Regions from separate parts of the Thiomicrorhabdus immobilis genome, predicted to be linked through region 2. Evidence: riboswitches for the same ligand, from Rfam matches in the RefSeq annotation. Region 2 holds a riboswitch; the other holds the start of a gene.
What was found. A riboswitch is a leader RNA that binds a small molecule or an ion and turns the genes downstream of it on or off. The one in region 2 is predicted to bind thiamine pyrophosphate.
Positions count from the first base shown of each region.

Region 1: linked by a shared signal. The riboswitch ahead of thiC (phosphomethylpyrimidine synthase ThiC) and the one ahead of L6421_RS07945 (TonB-dependent receptor) in region 2 are both predicted to bind thiamine pyrophosphate.

Region 1 is NZ_AP024202.1:1,229,906-1,240,069, forward strand. It holds gene L6421_RS05500 (ANTAR domain-containing response regulator) at 293-883, shown strand; gene L6421_RS05505 (DUF3087 family protein) at 978-1,499, opposite strand; gene L6421_RS05510 (tetratricopeptide repeat protein) at 1,541-2,362, opposite strand; TPP riboswitch at 2,492-2,590, shown strand; gene thiC (phosphomethylpyrimidine synthase ThiC) at 2,788-4,731, shown strand; gene L6421_RS05520 (FAD-dependent oxidoreductase) at 4,735-5,943, shown strand; gene thiS (sulfur carrier protein ThiS) at 5,967-6,164, shown strand; gene L6421_RS05530 (thiazole synthase) at 6,167-6,958, shown strand; gene L6421_RS05535 (hypothetical protein) at 7,185-7,565, shown strand; gene L6421_RS05540 (response regulator transcription factor) at 7,681-8,460, opposite strand; gene L6421_RS05545 (choice-of-anchor F family protein) at 8,718-10,164, shown strand, end outside.
Region 2 is NZ_AP024202.1:1,739,338-1,749,501, reverse strand. It holds gene L6421_RS07980 (cytochrome c) at 1-1,267, opposite strand, end outside; gene L6421_RS07975 (protein-L-isoaspartate O-methyltransferase family protein) at 1,561-2,208, opposite strand; gene L6421_RS07970 (aminoglycoside phosphotransferase family protein) at 2,440-3,426, shown strand; gene pnuC (nicotinamide riboside transporter PnuC) at 3,435-4,037, opposite strand; gene L6421_RS07960 (YkoF family thiamine/hydroxymethylpyrimidine-binding protein) at 4,030-4,299, opposite strand; gene L6421_RS07955 (class I SAM-dependent methyltransferase) at 4,327-4,959, opposite strand; gene L6421_RS07950 (hypothetical protein) at 4,984-5,226, opposite strand; gene L6421_RS07945 (TonB-dependent receptor) at 5,304-7,337, opposite strand; TPP riboswitch at 7,437-7,545, opposite strand; gene L6421_RS07940 (HDOD domain-containing protein) at 7,744-8,619, shown strand; gene thrS (threonine--tRNA ligase) at 8,855-10,164, shown strand, end outside.

The DNA.
Region 1 (10,164 bases), 510 kb from region 2:
GGCCGTTTAAAACAAATTCCATTTCTTTTATTTATATATAAGAAGCGGTAAATGGAGTTTGCTTGATCGATATCGATTAGATTTTTTGTAGTCTAGATATTAAATTCCGGCCAATGTTGTTTTTTATTAAAAGCTGCACCATTAAGGTTCAAATTTTAGTTGTTTTGTTTCTGTATGGATCACTTTTTATAGTCTTTTTTACTATAAGTTTATGTTTATATTAGATAATGGTTGCAGTGGCACTCTTTTGGATTAGGTTTTTTAAAAAGTATTGTTTTCAAGGGTGAAAAATATGCAGTTAACTTTCTCGGTGCTTCTTATAAGCGATAATCCAACAGAAACCGGTTCTATTCAAGAGGGGCTGAGTAGGGCTGGCGCCTCACAGGTTCACAAATGCTCCTCAAGCGAAAATTTCTTACAAAAACTAGATTCGCTAAGTATCGATTTGATTATCCTTGATATTGATAAGCCGTCCGTTGATTTGTTTGAACAGTTCTCGATTGTCAGGGATTTTTGCCCAAAGCCTGTTGTGTGTTTTAGTAATGATTCCGATTCAAAAATTATAGAAAAATCGGTTAAAGCGGGCGTTGCGGCCTACATTGTGGATGGTAAGGCTCCAGAACGAGTAAAACCGATTATCGATGTCGCAATCATGCGTTTTAATGAGTGCCAGGCTGTACGTAAAGAGTTGGCATCTGTTAAAGATAAGCTATCAGAACGAGCTGTGATTGAAAAGGCTAAGGGGTTGTTGATGGAACATAAAAACATGAGTGAGAACGAGGCTTATAAAACCTTGAGAAAAATGGCGATGGATCAAGGCAAGAAAATATCGGTGATTTCTCACGAAGTTTGCGGTGTTTTAATCGGCTTGGAAGGGATTTAGTAACTGTAGGGCACCTTATATAAAAAAGCCACTGCAAACAGAGTGATTTGCAGTGGCGTTTTGTTGGAGTCTTAAGCTTTATGAACTTGAGTTTTCATTGGTTTTTATAAGCGTCTGACCAAGCAAAATCAAATTCAACTTGGTTTAGTTCCAATTCCAATGCTTGCATTTTGTCTTCAAGCTCACGTTTCTCTGCGACCACGTCAATCAGGGCCTGATTGTTATCTTCCAAACGGTGCATTTGCTCGAGACCTAAGTGATAAAAACGCAAAATTTTCATCGCTTGTTGGTCGCCATCCTCAACGGCCTGTTTGACATTGTTGAGGACATTGGAAATATACATCAAGTTACGTTTTAGACGCCAGGCGTAAATACCTTCTTTCATCCACTCTTTATCGGCAAAAAAGACTTTTACAATTCCTGCCGTGATCAGTAAACCGACAAACGCCCCCATAAAATTTAAAACCAAATGGTTGCTGGAATATTCACCAAATAAATCCACCGCCATGGTTGCGGTAAAAAAACCAATAACGATAAAAATCGCCATTACGATAAGGGTCGCTTTACGCGTCTGTTTACGGTAATAAATTGGGTCAATCTCTTCTATTTTAAACATCGTATACCAGGTTAGTTGTTAAAAAATTAATGCTGCCGATTCTACTGGTTTAGCGTGTTTATGTCATCTGATGATGGCATTTTATTTAGAAATTGGTTTAGAGAAGGGCTGTTGCTATCAATATCGTAATAACGCTTACAGCCAGCTAAAAGATTGAGTTGACAGCTTTGGGCGTACCACTTTTTGGACTCGGTTAAATCTCTACTGGCTAGAACACCGCCTAAATAGACGTTGCCTAGAAGAAAGTTTGCTTCCGCATCATTTTGCTGAGCCGCCTCTTTTAAATGCTTAACCGCTAAAGAGGCGTTTTTCTCAACTCCATTGCCCTCTATTAAATGTTTAGACATAGCGATGAGTGCTTTGGGATGATGAAGGTTGACCGCTTTATTCAACCAGTAAAGACTTTGCTGTTGATTTTTAGTGGTACCAATTCCAAATTCATAGGCATGGGTTAAACGTAACATGGCAAGAGGTTCGCCACGTTCGGCGGCTTGAGTGAACCAATAAAAACCTTTTTTGAGGTTTTGCTGAGTGCCTAATCCATCAGTGTATAAAACTCCGGTGTTATAGAGGGTCATGATAAATGGCTTGTCGGTAAGGTTTTGCTTGATAACCTGGCGTGAAAGTTTCAGATGCCAATAAAAAGCATAGTCGATATTGGTTAAGGCACCACTTTTGGGATCGCCAAACACTCTAGCCATTGCATAGCCTGAATTGGCATCGCCTTTAATCGCCTTTAGGCAAGTTTCATTACCTTGGTTTTTAAAAATACGATTACAAGTATTGGCGTTGAAAACCGTTTCAGCATAAGAAGTGATTGGTAAAAGAAGGGTGAACAGTAAAGTAATTGTGTGTTTTTTCATCATATTGGTCATTCAGGTCATTCAGTTAATTAAAGTACGTAAAAACAATAATCTTGTAATGATAATGTATTTAAACTGATTTTATATTTTAATTTATGTTTTGTTTGAAAATGCTATATACTTGCTGCTGATTTTATGTCGGAGTGCCTTTAGGCTGAGATCGCGAAAGCGGGATCCGTAGAACCTGATCTGGATAATGCCAGCGAAGGGAACAATCAGATTTACACAAATCTTGTGTCAATAGTAAAAACGTTTAGAACGAAGGTTTTCAAAACTGGAATTTATCAGAAATACAATAAGATAAGACAAATTCTTGTTGTGTGTTTTAAGTTTTGAATTGAATTGCTATTGCCTCTTAATCTGAATCTACATGTCTAAACAGCTTCGCCTTTTATTTACGAATGATTTAAAAATAAGGCTGAGTTATGAGTTCAAACAACCATCTTTCTACTGACCGTCGTCAAAGACGTGCTGAAGCTGAAGCATTTATTCAAAACGTTTCGGGACAATCTTTTCCCAATTCTAAAAAAATATATGTAGAGGGTAAATTGCACCCAATCAAGGTGGCGATGCGTCAAATTGATGTGAGTGATACCTATGTAAGCGGCAGTGAAGACAATCCAGTATACGAAAAAAATGAAGCGGTGCCTGTTTACGATACTTCTGGACCTTATACCGATCCGAATATTGAGATCGATGTTTATAAAGGGTTACCTAAATTCCGAGAGAATTGGATTGAAGCGCGTGATGATGTGGAGACATTAGAGTCGGTAACGTCAAAATACACTCAGGGACGTTTGGCTAAAGAAGGTTTGGACCATATTCGTTTTGAAAACTTACCGGATGTTAAGAGAGCCAAACCGGGTAAGAATGTCACGCAAATGCATTACGCTCGCCAGGGTATTATCACCCCGGAGATGGAATATATCGCAATCCGTGAAAACATGAAACGTGCGGAAGTTCGTGAACAGATTCTTACCCAACAACACGCTGGAGAATCTTTTGGTGCCAGTATCCCTAAAGAGATAACCCCTGAGTTCGTTCGTGACGAAGTGGCGCGTGGCCGTGCGGTCATTCCATGTAATATCAATCACCCAGAATCTGAACCGATGATCATCGGGCGTAACTTCTTAATCAAAGTGAATGCCAATATCGGTAACTCTTCGGTTGGATCTTCGATTGCCGAAGAAGTTGAAAAATTGGTTTGGGCGACGAAATGGGGTGCGGACACGGTAATGGACCTCTCTACCGGGCGTAATATCCATGAAACGCGTGAGTGGATTATGCGCAATTCCCCAGTGCCGATTGGTACGGTACCGATTTATCAAGCTTTAGAAAAAGTCAACGGTATTGCTGAAGACCTGACTTGGGAGGTATTTAGAGATACCCTGATTGAACAGGCAGAACAAGGGGTGGATTACTTCACGATTCATGCCGGAGTATTGTTGCGTTATGTGCCTATGACGGCTAAACGAGTTACTGGTATCGTTTCGCGTGGAGGCTCGATTATGGCGAAGTGGTGTTTGGCGCATCACCAAGAAAACTTCTTATATACCCATTTTGAAGATATCTGCGAAATCATGAAAGCCTATGATGTGACTTTCTCTTTAGGAGATGGTTTGCGTCCGGGGTCGATTGCCGATGCCAACGATGAAGCACAGTTTGCAGAATTGGAAACCTTGGGAGAACTGACTAAAATCGCTTGGAAACACGATGTGCAAGTGATTATCGAAGGCCCAGGACATATCCCTTTGCACATGATCAAAGAGAATGTTGAAAAGCAGATCAAAGAGTGTGATGAAGCGCCTTTTTACACTTTAGGGCCATTGACGACCGATATCGCACCAGGTTACGACCATATCACATCAGGGATTGGTGCTGCGAATATCGGATGGTACGGCTGTGCCATGCTATGTTATGTGACACCTAAAGAGCATTTAGGCCTGCCTAACAAAGACGATGTTAAAGAGGGCTTGATGGCATACAAAATAGCCGCGCATGCGGGTGATTTGGCCAAAGGGCATCCTGGTTCGCAGATTCGTGATAATGCTTTATCAAAAGCACGTTTTGAGTTCCGTTGGGAAGATCAGTTCAACCTGGGTTTAGACCCGGAACGTGCCCGTGCATATCACGATGAAACCATTCCGCAGGAATCCGGTAAAGTGGCGCATTTCTGTTCGATGTGCGGGCCTAAATTCTGCTCTATGAAAATCAGCCAAGAAGTGCGTGATTATGCCGATGCGCAGGAACAAGCGGCGCAAAATGGACAAATCACTGAAATCTCCTTGGAATCGATTCAATCTGGTATGAAAGAAAAATCCAAAGAATTTAGAGATGCCGGTAGCGAAATTTACCAAAAGGAAGCGTAAATCATGCTTGCAACAAAACCTAAGGTGGCCATTTTAGGTGCGGGTTTATTAGGGAGGATGTTAACCGTCTCCCTTATGCAGGAGTTTGACGTTTCTTTGTTCGATAAAGACAGCGGCGATGCTGAACATAGCGCGGGTTATTTAGCTGCCGCCATGTTGGCGCCGCTGGCGGAATCAGCGGACTGTTCGCTTGAGATAATGCAAATGGGTGAAGCAGCTTTGGCCTTATGGCCAGAGTTTTTGGCTCAGCTGGATAGCAAAGTCTACTTTCAGCAAGCGGGCAGTTTGATTGTGGCTTTTGAACAGGATATGGCCGCTTTAACGCAGTTTAAATCGCGTTTAAAAGGTCATGGCTTTGAAACCTTGAATGCAATGCAAATAAACAGTCTGGAGCCTGAGATTACTTCTCGTTTCGCTAAGGGATTATACCTGCCCAATGAAGCACAATTGGACAATAGGCAGTTGCTGGAAGCGTTGGCTATCCAAATAAGAAACAATGATGTGGCTTGGCATTGTCATGCCGATGTAGAGGTTAATTCTGATGAGGTATTGATTAACCATCAGCCTTTGAATGACTTCGACTGGATTATCGATTGTCGTGGATTCGGATTACAAAAGGACCTCGAAGCCGTTTCGGCTGTTAAGTCAAAGTTGGATAAAGACGCCATCTCTTTTCGAGGGGTAAGGGGCGAGGTGGTGCGAGTGCACGCGCCGGCGGTGACTTTGAACAGGCCTGTTAGGTTAATGCATCCCCGTTATCCGATTTACATCGCACCTAAGGAAAATCATCATTTCGTGATAGGGGCCACACAGTTGGAATCGGAGGATAATCGTAAACCAACCGTACGTTCGGTGCTTGAACTTTTATCGGCTTGTTTCAGTGTGCATAGTGGTTTTGCAGAGGCGGAAATTGTGAGTATTGATGCCGGGTTACGTCCAGCCTTTTTGGATAATCACCCTAAAATTTTTCAGCACAAAAATCGAATTACCGTTAATGGCTTGTTTAGACATGGCTATTTATTGGCTCCAATGATGGTTAAGGCCTGTCTGCAGTTGATTAAGCAAGTAGATAAGCAAGCAGATAGGCAAGAAAACTGCCCAACAGAGAGCGGTGTCACAAGCAATGAAAGTCAGTTTGTAAACCCACCAGGCCTGGTCAGTTTTGTAAACCCATATAAAAAACCGTACAAAAATCTAAATAAAGCAAGTTAGCTAAGCTCTCTTGAGGATAGAGAATGAATATTACAATCAATCAACAGATACTCACCTTTGATAAAGAAATCAAGTTAACGGAAGTGTTGGAAATTTATAAGGCATCTCAGCCTTACGCCATCCTGTTAAATGGTGAGTTTTTACCGCAGTCAGAGCATGGCTGTACCTGGTTAAAAGACAGCGATAAAATAGACGTTGTTGGCGCCATTCAAGGAGGCTGAAAATGCAAGATAGCTTTTCAATTTATGGAACCAAGTTAAACAGCCGTCTATTTGTGGGGAGCGCTTTGTATCCTTCACCACAAATTATGCAAGACGCCATTAAAGCGTCAGGTGCGCAAGTGGTGACTTTGTCAATTAGTCGGCAAAACCCGCAACAGCAGGGCGGACAAAATTTTTGGAGTATTATCCAATCATTGGGTGTGCACCTTTTACCGAATACCGCAGGTTGCCACTCGGTTAAAGATGCCGTCAATATGGCAAAAATGAGTAGAGAAATCTTCCAAACCGACTGGGTGAAGTTGGAATTGGTGGGGGATGATTACAATTTACAGCCCGACCCGATTGACTTGGTCAAAGCGGCTGAAATTCTATTAAATGATGGATTCAAGGTGTTGCCATACTGTACCGATGACTTAGTGATCGCACGCCATCTAGTGGAATTAGGGTGCGAAGTATTAATGCCTTGGGGATCACCGATTGGTACAGGAAAAGGACTGTTAAACCCTTACGCCTTACAAGCGATTCGAGATCGTTTTCCTGATATTACTTTGATAGTGGATTCTGGGATTGGTGTGCCTTCTCATGCGGTACAGGCTATGGAGATGGGCTATGATGCCATTCTACTCAATACGGCAATTGCACATGCCAATCAACCTGAACGAATGGCAATCGCTTTCAAAAAAGCAATTGAAGCGGGGCGTGGAGCTTATTTAGCAGGGCCGATGGCGGAACAGAAATCGGCCAACCCCAGCACACCAACGATTGATTCACCATTTTGGCACCATTCAGCATAGTTTGATCGCCGTTGATGTCGACAATGTAATGTATAAAAAATATAACCAAACGACTAATTATAATGAGCTTGGTTTTATTTGATGCTCGCCTTAATTTCAGCGTATTTCTTGATTTGAGTCTAGTTTTTATCTAAATATCACCTGTAAGGGTGGTATTTATTAGGCTAAATTCTTATATACTATAAATGTAAATAAATTACATATGTTCGATTTAAAGGAGAACAACATGAAAGTGGTTAATGGTCTAAAAACAGGTGTGGTTGGTTTGGCTTTATTATTCGCATTTGGTTCAGCGGCGTCGTTGGCTTATGCAGAGGATGCGGTTCAGTTGCAAACGCAACAGAATACTCAACTACAAACTCAACAACGAATGGGTCCGGCAGTTCCTCAGGGTGATGGTGTTCAGAAACAGGTTCAGAAAAAACACCTTTATCAGCATCAAAATCAGTTTGAAAAGCAATTAGAAAAAGCTGAAAACGGTAAACGTGATGTGTCATCAGCTGCAGGTACAAATAATGGTCAGCGTCAAGCTAGCGGTGCTCAGGGTGGACAACGTCAAGGCTCTGGAAGTATGAATCGTTCTGGAGGCGGTGGCGGAAAACGTTAACTTGCCTAATCATCTTAAAATAGATGTGATCCATTAAATTAAAGATGATTCAACATTAAGCCAGTCTAACCACAAGTTAGATTGGCTTTTTGTTTTGGAAGTTGATAACGAAGTTTTAGGAAAGTAATCCAGCATTTACTTTATTGGCGAGTTCTAATTTTGAATTAACTTCATATTTAGCATAGATATGCTTAACATGCGTTTTAACCGTGTTAACACTGATATGCATCTCTTTAGCGATATCACTATAAGATTTGGCGGCCAGCAGTTTTTTTAATATGTGTTTTTCTTTGGCGGTCAATAAAGGGATGTCATTATTGATCTGAATGCATTTTCCCTGAAACATCCGGGTTTTCTCATCATGAAAAGGGCGGATAACCGTCTCTATCATTTTTTTTATTTTAGTCAGTTTTTCAATTTCGGGTTGGCTTGCTCCCAAGAAACCAAAAAATATGCAGCCAATAATTTGCTGTTCAAACGAAAAAAGAGGAAAAACGACCATATGATTAAAAGCGTGACTCTCTTCAAAATGCTTGATTTTCTGTTTTGAAATAGAATCGATTAAAAGGTCTTCAATGGAATCTGTTACAGTGTATTCTTCTCCTGCAGTGAAGGCTTTAGCATTTTTCTTTTTAAGGGTGTCCAGAACCAGTGTATGGCTTTGTAGGTGATAGCGTTTTAACAATCCGTGAAAGATATTGGATTTCTCGAGAATGAATTCAAGTTGCAGGCTGTCTTTTTGGAGGATACATAATCCGCCCATGTCCGCGCCAGACTCTTCGAATATATAATGTGATTCATTACGAAAAATAGCCTCAATACTGTGGCCGGCCATTAGGCAGGATTGAATATTGATGGTTTGTTGTAGCATGTCAATATCGGTAACATCTTGCATTTTTTGCCCTTTGCTGAGTGTGTGCTTATTCTGGATGCGGAAAAGCTTCGCAGAAAAATAAATTGCCAAGTTGTTCTCAATCAAGTTTTGTTATAGTTGCCCATTAAATAAATACAATTATCACCAAAAAGGGTGATGAATACTATTACGTATCCATATATAGTAAACATTATAGAAAAGTAAATATATTTATATATATATTTATACTTAAAAGATTTAAAAAATAAAAACAAACCTTAGAGAGGTCAGAGGAAATTATGAATTTGAATAAGATTTTTAAACGTAGTGCACTAAGTGCGGCACTTTTGGTTGTTAGTGTTCCAGTGTATTCTGGTCAGATTATCGGTGTTCAGCAAGGTTTGCCTAGTCCTATTTTAACTGGTGCTGATGAGTACAAAAATGGTTTTGGTGGTTGGGATTATGGCAATGTCAATGTAAGAATTGTTGATGCTGAAACTAAGCAAACAGATGTTGTAGGCAAGAGTTTTGATTCTATTACAGGTTCTTACACGGCAATGACTTACGGAGAGAGTTTTGTCAGTGAGGTTATGGATGGCCCAGCAGGGACTGTAATGGGTAGACTAACAGGTAAGGATTGGCCAGTTGGTGAGCCAGCAGGCGTCAGGGTTATTACAACAGATGCCATTGAGGACCAAAGTAATGGGCGTCCTAATAGTTGTATTTTAAGTACTTCTTATCATAAGTTTTCGGAGGACTCAAATTATTCAGGTCCGACTCCAGATGATGGGTATTTAGATTCTGCTAATCCCAACCCAACACTTTGCGACAGCCCTTTTCAGACTCATAAACGTTTCAAAGTAAGTGCATTACCAACATCAATCGATGATGCCGATGGTACAGTAAATAATGCGATTGATATTGTTTTTAACTTGGATACAGGTGCCACATCGACTGCTGAAACGGCACTGCGTCGTTATTCGGTATTGCAGAAATTAAACAACTATACGGGGTCAAGATTAGCGGGTTATAAGATTGAGCTAGGTTTTGGTGTAGGGAATAACTTTGCAAAAATTGATACCACTAATACGACTTTAACAGATCAGCTACACCTTTCAGTAGGAGCAGGTGATGGTTCTGATTTTTGGTCATCAGGTGATTTAGCAACATTTTCAGCAGGTCTATTTGGTCCTGCAGATCCTCCAAAGCACCCTAATGACGGATTCTTTAGTAATGCTACGGCAAACTATCCTGTAACGTTAACAGATGCCGGTCTTCTTGAGTCATCTGGTGTGTTAGCTAGTAATTATACAAGCTTGTTTGGTGATTGGATCCCAAGTAATGTCGCTCCTAGCGGGGTCTTTTATGATGATGACAATGACCCGACAACAGATGCTGTTCTGGTTGCTTTCTGGAATAATGGCCAATGGTTATATGGACAAGCCCAGAGTTTTGCTCCTGTGCCAGATGCAACACTTACACAATGGGCAGACAATAGTTTATATAGTGTAGGTGTCATTGAAGATTTATTGAACCTAGGTTTAAGTTATATGGTTGAAGTTGGTGATGTGAACACCATTGTTACACAGAGTAGCTACAATAACTTTACCATTCGCATGATTCCTGTTGTTTCAACTGATACAACTGCAGTGACATGGGGTGATGCACCAACAGATTTAAGTGCTTATGCGAGTGCTACTGGTGGAACAACGACAACTTCTTCTGGTGGTTCAGCGAGCTTTGTGA
Region 2 (10,164 bases):
TATAAGCGATATTTCCTGTTGTTAGAACCCCTTTGACGTACTTCTGCATACGTTCTTCGGTTACGCCGTCTGGGAAATAACGGTGCAGAGGGCGAATCCCGGTTTCACTTGGAGAGTGACAGTTTGAGCAATAAACCATGGCGATATATTCACCTGCCTGGATTTTGTTGCCGGCATTAACCGTTTGTAGATGTTCTGGGGTGAACGGGTGTGCTTTTAAGATACCGACTTTTTCGATAGTCGGTAGCTGGGATTTAATATCCATCCCTGGGACATCACGACCAATCACTTGGTTTGAATAGACATATTGACCCGCAACATAAGGTTTACGCATGGATTCACGAGCGGTCTCTTCTGGCCATAAACCGGCCACTAGGATGATGACCGCCATCGCTCCGGCAAAGCTTTCAACAATAATCTTTGGCTGTAGCATGGTTACGATGAAGTAGCCTAAAGTTCCCGCTAATACAATCATAATACTTGGGCCAAAATAATCTGGTAGACGGTTTTCCATCACCAATAATGCTTGCTCTGGTACTGCGGTCAAATATAGTTGGAATAGAGCGGCACCTACTAAGGTTGAGATAATCCCTAACCAACCCAATTTACGCGCCATCTCTTTTTTGAATGCGGGGTCTTTAATGCCGGCAACGACAATTCCACCGACTACCGCAGTCATGGTGAACATGAAGGCGATACGCATGCCTGTTTGAATAAAGGTGTTGGTACCGTAGAAACCATTTAGATAGCCTCCCTCTTCAAACCATACTTCTTTACCAGGTAACATCATGAACGACAAGATACCAACGATAATCAGCAATGTAGCAAAAGAAGCGACACCAAAAATGATGGAGATTTTCATATGGGTACGTTTATCCACTTTACCTACAAGGTAAACAATCATGTAAACGCCCACTACTTCAATAACGAAGAAGACCCATTCAGTAGCCCATTTCCAAACAAATGAGTGGATTAAAGCGCCAATCCCGTTCGGGCTAGCAACGGTAGTGGAGTACCAAATCCCAGGTCCGGTAATCGAGCCGGCAACATAGGTGAATACCATTAAAAAAAGACCATACTTTTTAATGAAATCAAGCAGGTCATCACGATCTTCGCGATAAGCTTTATGTGAAAGATAGGCAAACAACATAGCCGCACCCACGGAGGTGTGAGAAGCGAGTACGTGGAATGTAGCGATTAATGCAACCACCCAGCCAGAACCAAGCATCGGTTCGTACCAAGTAGGATAGAGGCTAATCAAATCCATATGAAATTCCTTACTATTAATGTGGTTTATGCTGCATAAGTTAAACTTATGCTTGGGTTGTATTGTAAAAGGCTAAACTTTCTTTTTGAATTCAAAAGAATTTATTGATAAGGGTATAAAAAAACTTATGATTAAGTTTGGTTGTACGTATTTGATTCTAAATCAAATTTAATTGGATGTGGTGAAAAAATAATTAAATGGTACGTTAAGTTACTAGTTAGGTTGTGACTCTAGAGGCTAATCAGGGGTCGATTAGCCAATGAGTAGAGAGGGATTTTTACTGGGGGGAGATTTTAGAACGCAAAAGTGCTTTCAGGGTTAGCATTGGTTAACGGCGCCAAGTCTGTTTCAAATAACGTTTCCGTTTCCCATTCTTGATCGCTGATGCGAGTAATGACTTGAGCACTCATGGCTGGTGATTCACCTGTGATAACCGCTAGTCTGCCACCCAGTGTTAGTTGTTCTTTATAGCTTTGTGGTACGGTTTGAGTCGAACCGGTCAATACAATCGCATCGTATTGTTTGCCATCATTCCAACCTTGAGACGCATCACCACAAGCAAATTCAATGTTTGTGTAATCCTCCAAACGAGCCTTAGCGATATCCAAAATATCTTGATGGAGTTCAACGGTGGTAACCGATTTGCCTAAGTTTGCCATCAACGCCGTCATGTAGCCTGAACCTGTACCAATTTCCAGTACAGTGTCATTTTCATCAATATCTAGAGCTTGCAGAAGACGGCCTTCAATTTTTGGAGCCATCATGGTTTGGTTATGGCCAATCGGTAACTCGATATCCGAGTATGCCAATGCTTCATTGCCAGCTTCCACAAATAAATGACGAGGAATATCCATTAATAAATCAAGAATTTTGGGGTCCAAAACATCCCAAGGGCGAATTTGCTGTTCTACCATGAAAAAGCGCGCTTGATCTAGATTCATTGTGTTTTCCTTTATTATTCTTTATACATTGTGTGGTTGTTAATAACCCCTAAACGGACAAACCACAAAATTAAAACCGAACGATTATATCTAATAACGCACTCTTTATAAATGCTTTGTTGGTAAACTTATTGATAGAGTTTTGTTTGTTTGGCTTGATTGTTTAGAAATTGCTTGTTTTTACAGGTATTATGGCCAGGTTAACAAATCACAGGTTTTATTCACATCCGCATGCAACACGATAAGATTTTACAAGCACAATCGCCGTTTGTTCGATTCAAACGTGTGGAGTTGCAGAAATACCAAAAAATATCCTATTCAGAAAAGCTACCAGGCCTGTATGAAGACAGTAGTAGCGAAGTTTGGCTCATTGAACATCTTGACATTGATGGGCATTCAATAGAGGCGGTTGTTAAGGCTTATAACAGAACAGATGACATCACCCCGTTTTGGAAAGCCATGCAAATTTTGTTCGGTTTGGATTTATGTGATTCTTATCAGCTGGCAAAATTTAGCTATCCGTTGCTTTCTCAAATAACCAGCCTAAAAATACCTGAAGTATATGACTGTTTGGTCGCTGAGGATGTGTGTGCGCTAGTATTGGAAAACATCAAAGGGCAAACATATTCGGCCAGAGATAGTTGCGCTATGACCGTTCGGCAATTGGCTGGGTTTTTAGCCGAAATGCACTCTCATCCAGTTGAAAAAATCGGTTTCATTACAGAAGAAAATTTAAATGAGCCGGCAGCGCATGCGAATCCGACCGACCAGCGTTTGTTGAAGGAATGGCAAACGAATCTAACAAAAACGATTCTCTCTTTATCCAAAGATATAGAGGTTTCAGAACCTCTGTTAGCCAAGGCTTTGACTGATGTCGAAAAGGTATCCATTACTAAGCTGGTGCCGTTGATGTTGGACTTAAGGTGGGACCAGTTCGCCCAGCAAGATGGAGTTTTGATGGGGATTTATGATTTGGATGCCTTTGTGTTTGCTCCGGTCGAGTTGGATTTTGTGATTTTGGAGTACTTACTCACGCCTAGCCAGCTACAGCTGTTTGAAAAGGAGTATCAGCTCAGAATAGCTGGGCAACTGCCTTGTCTGCAAGGTGTTAGGCATGTCTATCGAGTTTTGCTGTTTTTGATGAATGTATTGGGTGAGTCTGATATGGAAAAATGGATGGCTCAGCCGAGTTATTTTAACGGTAAAGATTGCTGTTAATATAGGTGTTAAACAGCATGTAGTTTTTTCCAGTTAAGATAACCATAGGCGGCTAAAACCAGGTAAACAGTAAACATGACAATGGTGGCGTAAAACCCTGTTTGCCAATACAGAGCAATGGCAAAGCTATCGATTACAATCCAGTACAACCAGTTCTCTATGACTTTACGCGCCATCAGTACGGTTGTCATCACTGAAAAAACCATGACGAACGCATCCAAATAGGGTAGTTGGGTTTCCGGAAAAGAGTCAAGGTAGTAGCCTATTAAAAAGGAAATCACCAGGCCTGCTGTAATATACATAATATGGAACTTAAGCGGGCGGCTAGTGATTGCAATGATGTTTTCCGTATTGTTAACTCCTCGCCATAGGATAAAACCATAAACAGCCATCCCCATATAGTAAAAGTTCAATAAAGCCTGCATGGGAAGCTGCCCCTCCCAAAAAAGCACGGTATAGATTACCGTGCTTGCAAAGGCTGCTGGCCAACACCATGCGGACTCTTTGGCCGCTAAAACAACGTATAGAATACCTAAGCTTGCAGCAAGTAATTCCCAAGAGGATTGAACTGAAAACTGATGGATGATTTCAGTTATCAACGAGTTATCCACAGGTATCAATCACCGCTTTTTCACGGTCTGTACCAATCAGTTTAATCACAAATACGGTTTCCGGTATCTGCTCCAATACTTTAAGCATCTCGGTGTTTAAAGTGTCCATGACGGCTTGATAATCACCATAGATGTGGGTAGACATACTGTTACGTTGAATGGAAACCTCCGGGTGGCTTTCCAGTTCATCGATAAAGTCGATAATAGGTTGGCAGTACTGTTCTCTTAATGGGTACATGCTGATTTCAACAGAAGCTTTCATAATTTTTCCTAAGTTATGGAGGGGTGGTTAAGAGGTTTTTACGGCACGTAATACGATGAACGCCCCTTGGTCATGTCCAGGCAGGATGTCATGACTCTTCTGCTTGGTTTGGTTTTCTGGAAGAACCGTTTGAACCGTTTGGAAATCGCTAAATCCAGCTTGTTCTAAAAACCCTTTAATTTCATTGTAACTGTAAAACGTGGCATCGCAATAAAAAGGGTTTTCATGTTTATGTTTTTCATAAGTTTTACCTAGCTCAGAATTTTTCTCTAAAAATGCGATAATGATTTTCCCGTTATCATTAGTGACACGGGCGGCCTCTTGATAAGCTTTGAGAGGGTTGTCCAAAAAGCAAGTAGAGGTGATGAAAATAGCATAATCGAATTGGTTATCTTCCACAGGTAGTTGTTCAGCAACCCCTTCGATTAACGACAGTCCTCTAAATTTTGCTTGTTCACGCATGGCTAAAGCAGGTTCAATGCCCGTGTCGATGTTAAGTGGTGCGGTAAAGCGACCACTGCCGGCACCGATTTCGATACCTTTCCCTTCAGGAAGCAGTTTTTTGATGGCTTCTATCTCAGCTTGGTAGATGTCTGGATTTTCATCAAACCACTCATCATAAGTGGTCGCGTGGGATTCATATCCTTGGGTTTTAGGCATGGCAATATTCTCTTAATTGATGTTCTAGTGGCAACCACCAGAAAGTTTGATAATAAAAACACTTTCTGGAATCTCTTTTAAGGTGGTGTGTATTTCGGTTTGGAGCATAGGCATGATTTGCTGGTATTCACCAAAAATAAAGGTACTCATTCTGCCGTATTCAATTTCAATCCCCGGATTTTGAGAGAGTCTATCAATAAAATCAATAATAGGCGGACGGTACTGTTCAAGTAAGGGGTACATACTTATTTCAACGGATATTTTCATGACGAGTTCCTGTCAGTGTGTCAGAAAGCAATAAGGGCTCAGACGAGCCCTTAATTGTATTGCTAATCCACTAAGAATTAAAAGTAAACTCTAGCAGTAACACCTAGCTGACGTGGGTCGCCTAATCTGATAAAGCCTCGGTCACCAGAACCATCTAGGTCAAAGTAAAAACCTCTTGTTGCATAACGTTCATCAGTTAAGTTTTTGCTCCAAAGGTATACTTCATAATCTGGTGTTTCATAACCAATTCGAGCGTTAGCAACTACATATGCCTTGGATTCAAAATTATGTACATTATCAAAATAGAACTTATCAACAGCGGTTATATCGGCTTGAGCATAAAACCCGTTTGAACCACTGTATTTTGTACCTAAATTCATTTGGTAGTTTGGGGCATGGGCTTGCTCACGATCAACGATTACATAATAATTAGAAGCTGGATTTCCTTCAACATTGGTTTGGATTAAACCTACAGAACCATATAGGTTCCAGTGTTTATTGCTTGCCCAGTTAAAGCTTCCTTCTAAACCGTAGTTTTGTGCGGAATCAAAGTTTTCAGTATAGAAAAGCCAAGGATCAATTCCTGTAACTGCCGGTGCGGTATAACCGTCAAATTGAGGATTGTGTCTATCCATATAGAAGAAAGTAGTGCTTGTCTTTAAACCATATTCTTTATAGTTTGATTTTAAACCGATTTCATAATTATAAAGGGTTTCAGAATCAAAACTCTCATTAGCCGTTCCGGCTAAGTCAGAGTTGAAGCCTCCAGTTTTGTAACCACGCGTGATACCTGCATAGGCCGCATGTTTATCGTTGTATTTATAACTATAGCTTAAGCTTGCTCCCCATAGCATTTCATCTGGGTCAAAACGGTTGTAGTCATCTTTATATGTACTATCATTACGTTCAGCTCTTAGGCTTGCCGTGATGGTCGTCTTGTTGTTTGTGTGAATATCTAATTGACCGAAGCCAGCGAATTTGTTGATTGTATAATCACTGGAAGATAGCCAGCCCGCATCGTTTTCATGATTAGTTTCATCTAGGTGGGATGCGTATAGCCCGACTAACCAATCTGTATTGTTAAATAATCTAGATTTTGGAGTTGATAACCAACGTAGTTCTTGACTATAGGTCTTGCGCTCTTTTTGGTTTTCATAATTGGCGCCCCAAGCAGTAGTTGGTCCCCAGTCATAATCATAACCATATTTCATGTCTGAGTTTGCGAGACTTGTTTTGCTTTCTAGGACGTAATTGGCATTGCCTTTCCAATTAACCTTCAATGATGCAGCATTAGATAATTGAGTGTCTTTACCTGGATCGTTTGACAAGGTTGTAAAGGTATTATCGGCAGACCAGGCATCATAACCATTATTCAAATCAGCATGAATCACAGATACATCAACGGTTGTGTCTGAATCTGGGAAGAAACGCATCTTCCCGCGTAAAGTGAGTTCATCACGACCATTGGTATCGGTTCTATCCAATGTTTCATTGGTACGGAAACCATCACTGCCGTGTTTGAAGATAGATAAACGATATTGTGGTGCATTTTCTTTGGTGTTGATAGGGCCGCTTGTCACGATACCGAATTCTTTCAAGTTGTCTTGACCAATGGTCAGTTCAGCCATGCCTTCTTCTTCAGCGGTAGAGTCATTGGTTTGGATATTGATTAAACCACCAATGGCGCTTTGGCCATAACGTGTATTTTGTGGGCCGCGTAATACTTCAACCTGCTTGACATCAAATAGATTGCCGACCATGCCAATGCCGCTGAAATCGATATCGTCAATGGCAAAACCAACGCTTGAGTTGGGTGCGCCAGTATATTCGTCACGCTCACCGATGCCGCGAATTTGAATGTGGCGGGCACGCGAGCTTTGTCCTGAGTAGTTGACGTTAGGGGTTTTTAAAAGGACATCGTCAAAATGGGTTGCACCTTGATCTTGTAAATCGGCTTGCGTTTTCACATCCACACTTGCAGGAAGGTCTTGTTCTGTTGATTGGCGTAAATCTGCATTGACTATGATTGGCGCAAGCTCTTCTGCCATAATCGGCGTGCTTAACAGTAGAGTGCTAATGGCAAGCGTTATCGGTTTTAATTTGATATTCATGTGTGTTGTCCTTTTTAGCGAGGAAGGCAATACACAAGCTTGAGTTTTGAAACTCAAAAAAAGAAACAAGACCTTACGAGGTGAGGCTGAATGCTGATTCTTGTGGTATGTTTGCCGTTCCTACGCCAGTATTAACTGGATCAGGTTCAAAGGGTCTTTCAGTATCGAAATCTCAGGCTAGATAAAATAGCCGCCCCTGGCGAACAATAGCTCTATTAGTTTTTAACTCTAGTTATGGTTTAATATGACTACAGCTCAATAAAGCTATCTGATTGATTTTTATGGTTTTAAAAAATGTGCGGATTGTACCTGAATATTGTTTAAAATGAAATGCTGTAAATGGCGTAGGCTTATTCAAGAGGTGGGCTAAGTTTGCTGTGAAACTAAAAAGAGTAAAGGTATATAAATGAGTAATGTTGCAACCCCTAATCCAAGTAAAGAGATTTTGGAGCGTTTAAAGTCTTTAGATGCTTTGCCTCACTTTCCTGAGGCCTTGATGAAGTTAGAGCGAGCAATTGCCAGTGATAGCAATATCAGTGTGGATGATATTGTCTCTCTAGTGGCGCAAGACCCGCGAATGGTCACCAGGTTGATCGAGTTGGCCAATAGCGCAAGATATTCGATGGGAAACAAAGTGACAGCTCTGTCTGATGCTATTGTTTTGATTGGTTATCAAGAAGTCCGTTTAATGGCTCATGCTATCAATTATCAGAGTACGGTCAAGAGAAAACCGCCTTTTAGTGACAAGCATTTTTTAAAGCACGCATTTTTATCTGGGTTGGTGGCGCAAAATTTAGCGAAATTTTTAAAACTGGATTCTGGAGAGGCGTTTTTAGCGAGCTTATTGCGTGATATCGGTATTTATCTTCTCGCAACCGAGGATAGGGATAAGTACCTGGAGGTGATCAAACTTACCGATTATGACATCTCTAAGTTGCCGATGGCGGAAAATAAAATCTTCAACACTTATCATCCATTGATGAGTGCGAGGTTGCTGCAGCAGTGGGGGTTTCCCGTAGAGGTAGTTATGGGGGTGGCATTTCACCATAATCCAGGCAAGGCGGATGATGCATTTAAGCCTATAGCGCATCTGACTTTCTTGTCCGAGCAAGGGGTATTTAGATTAGGATTCGATAATGGGATTGCCGATATCAATGATGAAGATCGAGAAGAGCCTTCAGCCTTGCTCTTGAAGTCATTGGACTATTTCAAATTACCCTTGGAAAAGTATGACGAGTTGTTGCAAGTGGCGCTTAATGATGCTGAAGCCATGAATTTTTAGTCAGTCTCAGCGCAGCGATTGGCGAGGGGCTAACCGTTTAGCTTTGTTCAATGTTTTTCTACTGCAAGCTCACCAGGCCTGGTGAGTTTCGCGATTCAAATTTCCAATCATCTTGTCTGATGGCGTTAAGTGCTTATTTCAGTAATAAAATCCAATTAAAAGCTAAATATCTTGTATTAGAAAATGCTAAAATAACTGGCTAATTTTTTAAACGATCTATGAAGAGAATAAATCGATGCCAATCATTACGTTACCAGATGGTTCTACAAAACAATTTGATGAAGCTGTTTCAGTCATGCAAGTGGCGGAAAGCATTGGGACAGGGCTTGCAAAAGCAACGGTAGCTGGACGTGTTAACGGACAGTTAAAGGATGCATGCGATTTAATCACGGAAGATGCATCGTTAGAAATCATCACCATGAAAGATGAAGACGGTGTTCACATCATGCGCCACTCATGTGCCCATTTGTTGGGTCATGCGTTAAAGCAGTTATATCCTGATGTGAAGATGGCGATAGGTCCAGTTGTTGAAAACGGCTTCTATTATGACATCGATATGGAATATAAGGTCACGCCAGACGATTTGAAAAAAATCGAGAAGCGTATGCAGGAGCTGGCTAAAACAAAATACCCTGTCGTGAAGAAGATGCTTTCACGTGAAGAGGCGATTGCTACTTTTGAAGCGCGCGGTGAAGACTACAAATTAGAATTGATTCGTGACTTACCAAATGAGACTGAATTCGGTTTCTATTTCCATGAAGAATATGTCGATATGTGTGTAGGGCCGCATGTGCCGAATATGGGGTTCATCAAAGCGCTTAAATTGACACATGTAGCAGGTGCTTATTGGCGCGGCAACTCAGAAAATAAAATGTTGCAGCGTATCTACGGTGTGGCTTTTGAAGATAAGCAGTCTTTGAAAGATTACCTACATATGATGGAAGAAGCGGAGAAGCGTGACCATCGTAAACTTGGTAAAACCTTAGATTTATTCCATGTCGAAGACTTGGCTCCAGGAATGGCTTTTTGGCATCCGAAAGGCATGACTTTATACCGTATCGTTGAAGAGTATATGCGTGGTCAATTAGTTGAGAACGATTACCAAGAGATTCGTACCCCATTGATTCTTGATCGCTCGCTTTGGGAAAAGTCAGGGCATTGGGACAAATTCAAAGACAATATGTTTACTACCGAGACGGATAACCGTGACTATGCGGTTAAACCAATGAACTGTCCTGGACATATCCAGGTGTATAACCGTCACTTGAACAGTTACCGTGATTTACCGATTCGCATCGCTGAATTTGGTACTGTTCACCGTAATGAACCTTCCGGGACGTTGCATGGTTTGATGCGTGTACGTTCGTTCACTCAAGATGATGCGCATATTTTCTGTACTGAAGAGCAGATTAAAGACGAAGTGCAGGCGTGTATCAATTTGGTGTTTGAAACCTATGCGGATTTCGGTTTCGATAATATTGCAGTTAAGTTCTCAACTCGCCCAGAGCAACGAGTGGGTTCGGATGAAGTATGGGATTTAGCCGA